2 regions of the Bradyrhizobium sp. LA6.8 genome follow, and region 2 is predicted to be linked to the other one. Evidence: predicted binding sites of a transcription regulator. Region 2 holds the regulator's gene; the other holds the start of a gene.
What was found. Region 2 encodes PhoB, which activates phosphate uptake and scavenging genes when phosphate is short. Its sites were predicted from a motif close to TGTCATNNANCTGTCAT; they were not measured.
Positions count from the first base shown of each region.

Region 1: the regulator PhoB is predicted to act here: its motif matches at 1,316-1,332, upstream of phnF (phosphonate metabolism transcriptional regulator PhnF).

Region 1 is NZ_JBEPQQ010000011.1:114,196-117,603, forward strand. It holds gene phnE (phosphonate ABC transporter, permease protein PhnE) at 1-383, shown strand, start outside; gene phnF (phosphonate metabolism transcriptional regulator PhnF) at 550-1,281, opposite strand; gene phnG (phosphonate C-P lyase system protein PhnG) at 1,401-1,865, shown strand; gene phnH (phosphonate C-P lyase system protein PhnH) at 1,870-2,478, shown strand; gene ABIA90_RS38230 (carbon-phosphorus lyase complex subunit) at 2,483-3,408, shown strand, end outside.
Region 2 is NZ_JBEPQQ010000016.1:50,369-53,776, forward strand. It holds gene ABIA90_RS43580 (aspartate aminotransferase family protein) at 1-248, opposite strand, end outside; gene ABIA90_RS43585 (GcrA family cell cycle regulator) at 705-1,217, shown strand; gene phoB (phosphate regulon transcriptional regulator PhoB) at 1,454-2,161, opposite strand; gene phoU (phosphate signaling complex protein PhoU) at 2,177-2,893, opposite strand; gene pstB (phosphate ABC transporter ATP-binding protein PstB) at 2,905-3,408, opposite strand, start outside.

The DNA of each region.
Region 1 (3,408 bases), on a different contig from region 2:
TGGCGATTGCCGTGTCGGATTTCGGTGCGTTCGGAAAACTGTTCTCGGAGGCGATCGAAGGCGCCGACCAGAAGCAGGTCGAAGGCGTCCGCGCCTCCGGCGGCAGTGCTTTGCACGAAATCCGCTTCGGCCTGCTGCCGCAGGTGCTGCCCGTGATCGCCGGCCAAGTGCTCTATTTCATCGAATCCAACACGCGCTCGGCAACGATCATCGGCATCGTCGGCGCCGGCGGCATCGGCCTCCAGCTCGCCGAGCAGATCCGCGTGCTGGAATGGCAGCGGGTGTCGTTCCTGATCCTGATGATTTTGGTCGCCGTCGCCGCGATCGATTTCATCTCGAGCAAGCTGCGGTTTGCGATTATTGGGCGCAGGGCGGTGGCGTAGCTTTCGTCCTTGTCCCCTTGTGGGAGAAGGTGGCGCGAAGCGCCGGATGAGGGGTCTGCCTCCTCAAACTCAGATCGGTGTTTGCAGAGACATACCCCTCACCCGTCTCGCCGCTACGCGGCGAGCCACCCTCTCCCGCAAGGGGAGAGGGTGAAGAAGAGCAGCCTCACCCGTTCTCCACCAGAAACTCCACCCGCTCCGCCGCAAAGCGCGAGTGCTTGGTCACCAGCGGCTTGCCGGCGAGATCGTGGTCGGTGGCGTCGACCACGAGGATCGGCCGTCCCAGCGGCAGATCGAGCCGCGCGGCATCGGTTGCGTCCACGATGCCGGCGGTGATCCGGGTCGCGCCGCGACTGTAGTCGCGGACGCCGTAGTGCTCGAGCAGTTTCGTCATCGAGCGCGTCGCGGCGAACACCTCGCCCGCGCCCGGAAACAATTCCGCTGACAGCCAGGTGGTGGAGACGCAGATCGGCGTGCGGTCGGCGAGGCGGATCGCCTCGATCCGCACCAGCGGCGCGCCGGCCTTCAATCCCAGTTCGCGCGCGAGTTCGCGGGTCGCGACGTCGTCGGACGCCTCGATCAGCCGGCCATGCGGTTCGCGGCCATCGGCGCCGACGATCTCGGAGAAGCGGGTGCGCGAGCGTAAGGGATAAGCGAGGCGCTGTGCCTCGACATAGGTTCCGCTGCCACGTTCGGCGCGCACGATGCCGCGCTCGGCAAGCGCGGCCAGCGCGCGCCGCACGGTGTGGCGGTTCACACGATAGGTCTCGGCGATCTCCATCTCGCCCGGCAGCTTGTCGCCGGCCGCAAAGCGGCCGTCGGCGATGCCGCGCTCGATGCCGTCGGCAACGAGGCGCCACAGCGCGACGCCCGAAGAGGCTGTGTCCTGCATGCTCATGTCGCCGAGAAGCCTACTTCAGAAATCACACGTTTGTCACGAAACAGTCATGGCGCTTCCGTATCAAGTTGTCTATTATCATAGACAACTTGGATTCGGCAAGTTCTGTCAAAAGCTCGGTGGATTTGGTGACCCAGCACAACAACCAGCAAGTCCAGCGCAAGGCCGCGATGGCCGTGCTGGCGCACGCGGAGGCGGGCGAGATCGCCGCTCGCCTCCGCGCTCTCGCCCTGCCGGCGCATCAGGAGCTACGCGCGCCGGAAAACGGTCTCGTCATGCTGCGCGGCCGGGTCGGCGGCGACGGCGCGCCGTTCAATCTCGGTGAAGCCACGGTGTCTCGCGCAGCGGTCCGGCTCGCGAGCGGCGAGGTCGGCTTCGGCTACACGCTGGGGCGCGATGGCGAAAAGGCGCGGCTGATCGCGCTGTGCGACGCACTGGCGCAGTCCAGTGATTTCGGCGAGGCGGTGGAGCGTGACGTTATCGCGCCGTTGCGCGAGCAGCTTATGATCCAGCGCAAGCAGGCGGCCGCCGAGACCGCCGCGACGAAGGTTGATTTCTACACCATGGTGCGCGGTGAGGGGTGAGGCCATGACCACGATTGCGGAACTACCGCCGGGTTTCGTCGACAAGGTGTTGTCGGCGCAATCGACCTTTCGTTCCGTCATGGACGCGATGGCGCGGCCGGGCTCGGTCCAGCGCATCGTGCCGATGGCGGGAGCGCCCGAGCCAACGATGCGCGGCACTGCCGCGATCGCGCTGACGCTGTTCGATCACGACACGCCGCTCTGGCTCGATGCCCGGATGGCGGAGAGGTCGGACGTGGTGAAATGGCTCAAGTTCCACACCGGCGCGCCGGTGGTGCAGGACTCTTCGATCGCGAGTTTCGCGCTGATCAGCGACGGCGCAGCGCTGCCGTCGCTCGAGCGCTTCGCGCTGGGCACGAATGAGTATCCGGATCGTTCGACCACGGTGATCCTTCAGGTCGAGAGCCTGAATTCGGGGCGCAGTTTCGAACTGCGTGGCCCCGGCATCGACGGTGTCGCGACGCTTCAGGCCTCGATCAGGCCTTTCGACCTGTTCGAACGGCTGCAGTTCAACGAGGCGCTGTTTCCGCGCGGCATTGATTTGGTGCTGGTCGCCGATGATGCCGTGGTTGCGATCCCGCGCACCACGCGTGTCGTGAACAAGGGAAGCTAGTCGCATGTATGTCGCAGTCAAAGGCGGCGAGCGCGCCATCGAGAACGCCCATCGCCTGCTCGCCAATGCGCGGCGTGGCGACCAGAGCGTTTCCGAGGTCACGCTGGATCAGATCTCGGAGCAGCTTGGCCTCGCCGTGGACCGCGTCATGAGCGAAGGGTCGCTCTATGACCGCGAGCTCGCGGCGCTCGCCATCAAGCAGGCGCGCGGGGATCTAATCGAGGCGATCTTCCTGGTCCGCGCCTTCCGCGCCACCCTGCCGCGCTTCGGCGCCAGCGAGCCGGTCGACACCGGCGCGATGCGGGTGCAGCGGCGGGTGTCGGCGACCTTCAAGGACATTCCCGGCGGCCAGATCCTCGGGCCGACCTTCGACTACACGCACCGCCTGCTCGATCCTTCGCTTGGCCAGGGCTTTGTGCCTGAAGTGCCGGCGACGGCCGAAGCGTCGACGGCGCCCACGCCGCGTGTGACCGATATTCTGGGCCGCGACGGGCTGATCGAATCCTCGCCGCGGGCCGAAGACGGCGCCAGCGTCGGCGATCTTACGCGCGAACCGTTGAACTTCCCGGCCGATCGCGACCTGCGCCTGCAAAACCTCGCGCGCGGTGACGAAGGCTTTCTGCTGGCGATGGGTTATTCCACCCAGCGCGGTTACGGCCGCAACCATCCCTTCGTCGGCGAGATCCGCTTCGGCGAGGTCGATGTCGAATTTTTCGCGGAAGACGTCGGCTTCGCCGTGCCGCTCGGCTCCATCGAGCTCACCGAGTGCCAGATGGTCAACCAGTTCAAGGGCTCGGCGACGGAAGCGCCGTGCTTCACCCGCGGCTATGGTCTCGCCTTCGGCCAGAGCGAGCGCAAGACCATGTCGATGGCGCTGGTCGACCGCGCGCTGCGTGCCCGCGAGCTTGGCGAAGAGGCCGTGGCCCCGGC
Region 2 (3,408 bases):
GCGGCAAGCTTCTCGCCGTCCGGGCTCTGGAACAGGTTCGACATGTGCCAGAGTTTGGTGGCCTGCTCCTGCAACGCCTTGACCAACGCAGGATGAGCATGGCCGAGCGCATTCACCGCCACGCCCGAGGTGAAATCGAGATAGCGGTCGCCATTGGTCGCAATCAGCCAGCAGCCTTCGCCGCGCTCGAAACCGAGGTCGGACCTGGCGAAAACGGGGAGCAAATGCGGCGCTGCGCTGTTAGTCATGACGATCACTTGAATGTTGCGGACGGTGTGAGCGTGCATTGCGCAACGCACCATTGACCGGCCCGGAAAACGAAACGTGCCGCCTTTTAAGGGCGGCACGCGAGACTATCTTATGCCTGGTGAAACCGGTGTCAATGCCGCCCGGAAAGCCTCGCGAAACGCAGAATCCGTAGTCTTGCGGTGGCGATTTTGCGTATTTCCGCCACGGAACATGTGGAAGCGAGTCGGCGGACTCTTGCGCGTGAGTCACGCCATATTGTAGCGTTTGGCTTGTCAGATACGACATCTCGTGCAGCAGTTCTGATCCTCTAAGTCCTCATGTACCGGCGTAAGCGTTCGGGCGCATCTGGTGCGCCCGGCGAGCCTTAAGGGATTCTGGCGGCACGGGTTTTTCGAAGCTTAGGCATTCGCCGTGCGGCCGCCAGGATGGCAGGCGCCGGCGAAGGAAAGGGTGCAATGACCGTTTTGACCTGGTCGGATGATCGCGTCGAGCAGCTGAAAAAGCTCTGGGAGGCCGGACTTTCGGCCAGCCAGATCGCCGCTGAACTCGGCAATGTGACCCGCAATGCCGTGATCGGCAAAGTGCACCGGCTCGGCCTGTCGGGCCGCGCCAAGAGCCCTTCGTCGGCAGCGCCGCGGCCGCGCAAGGCGCGCCCCGCCCAGCACATGATGCGGGTGACACGCCCGATCGCGCGCGGCAACACCGCGCTGGCGCAGGCCTTCGAAGTCGAGGTCGAGGCCGAACCGGTCACCTACGACAACGTCGTGCCGATGAGCCAGCGGCTGTCGCTGCTGGAGCTGAACGAGGCCACCTGCCACTGGCCGGTCGGCGATCCCTCGAGCCCGGATTTCTTCTTCTGCGGCGGCAAGGCGCTCTCCGGCCTGCCCTACTGCGCTCAGCACTCGCGCGTGGCGTATCAGCCCGCGGCCGATCGCCGGCGCGCGCCGGTGAAGCCGGGTCCGCGCTGAGGTCGTTCTGAGCTCGGAAAGGAGCCGTCACACGATGGCGGCTCAACAAATCCGATGTCGTTCCGGACAAGCGCGCCTCAAACGCGCGCAGATCCGGGACCCTTAACCACCGCAAGATGTGGCTACGGGGACTCGGAGTTACCTTTTGGCACAATAATCACTCGCGGTGGGTGTCCCGGACCCGCGCTTACGCTTGTCCGGGACGACACCGAGACTGTGGCCGCAGCTCACCGAGCTTACGCCTGCTCCGCCTTCGCAAAGCGATCGTCCAGTGCGTAGCCCGCGCCGCGGACGGTGCGGATCGGGTCCTGCTCGCGGCCGAGATTGAGCAGCTTGCGCAGGCGGCCGATATGGACGTCGACGGTGCGCTCGTCGATGTAGATGTCACGGCCCCAGACGCTGTCGAGCAGCTGCTCGCGCGAGAACACGCGGCCGGGATGCTCCAGGAAGAACTCCAGCAGGCGATATTCGGTCGGGCCGAGATCGATCGGCCGGCCCGAACGCGCCACGCGACGCTTGTCGCGGTCAAGCTCGATGTCGCCATAGGCGAGCACGGTGGCGAGCCGCTCCGGGCTGGCGCGCCTGAGCAGGCCCTTCACGCGTGCCAGCAGCTCCGGCACCGAGAACGGCTTGACGATGTAGTCGTCGGCGCCGGTCGCAAGGCCCCGCACCCGCTCGCTCTCCTCGCCGCGCGCGGTGAGCATGATGATCGGGAGCTGCTTGGTCTCGGGCCGGGTGCGCAGCCGCCGGCACAGCTCGATGCCGGAGAGGCCCGGCAGCATCCAGTCGAGCACGATCAAATCGGGGATGTGCTCCTTGAGGCGGGTGTCGGCATCGTCGCCGCGCATCACCGTCTCGACGTCATAGCCGTCGCCTTCGAGGTTGTAGCGGAGAAGCTCGGTGAGAGCTTCCTCGTCCTCAACCACCATAATGCGTGCGCCCATGGTGTTCGTCGCTCCTTAAGTGTTCGGGACCGTCGTGGCGAAGGTCGTCATGTCGCCCTTCGGCCGCTTGTCAGTGATCGCCTGGCCCTCGATCATGTAGAACACGGTCTCGGCGATGTTGGTGGCGTGGTCACCGATGCGCTCGATGTTCTTGGCGCAGAACATCAGATGGATGCAGAACGAGATGTTGCGCGGATCCTCCATCATGTAGGTGAGGAGCTCGCGGAACAGCGAGGTGCAGATGGCGTCGACTTCCTCGTCGCCCTTCCACACCGCCATTGCCGCCGGCAGATCGTGCGCGGCATAGGCGTCCAGCACCGACTTGACCTGCTGCTGCACGAGGTCGGTCATGTGCTCCAGGCCGCGGAACAGCTTGAGCGGATGGAAATCCGTCTCCAGCGCCGCGACGCGCTTGCCCATGTTCTTGGCGAGGTCGCCGATCCGCTCGAGATCGGTCGCGACGCGCATGGCGCCGACGATCTCGCGCAGATCCACCGCCATCGGCTGGCGGCGCGCAATGGTGAGAACGGCGCGCTCCTCGATCTTCTTCTGGAGCGCGTCGAGCTCGGCGTCGATGGTCACGACGCGCTGGCCGAGCGCGACGTCGCGGCGGATCAGCGCGTCGACGGAATCGACGATCATGCGCTCGGCGATGCCGCCCATCTCGGCGACCAGGCGCGTGAGCTCCTGGAGGTCGGTGTCGAAGGCCTTTGCGGTATGTTCAGAACCCATGTTCCGTCTCCTCAGCCGAACCGGCCGGTGATGTAATCCTGCGTGCGCCGGTCGGTCGGCGACGTGAAGATCTTGCTGGTGTCGTCGAACTCGATCAGCTCGCCGAGATACATGAAAGCGGTCTTGTCGGAGACGCGCGCCGCCTGCTGCATGTTGTGGGTGACGATCGCGATCGTGTAGTTCTCGGACAGCTCCTGGATCAGCTCCTCGACCTTGGCGGTCGAGATCGGGTCGAGCGCCGAGCAGGGTTCGTCGAACAAGATCACCTCGGGCCGCACCGCGACCGTGCGGGCGATGCAGAGGCGCTGCTGCTGGCCGCCGGAGAGCGACAGGCCGGAGGCGTTGAGCTTGTCCTTGACCTCGTTCCACAGCGCGCCGCCGCGCAGCGCCTTCTCGACGCGGTCGTCCATCTCGGACTTCGAGATCTTCTCGTAAAGGCGGATGCCGAAGGCGATGTTCTCGTAGATCGTCATCGGGAACGGCGTCGGCTTCTGGAACACCATGCCGACGCGAGC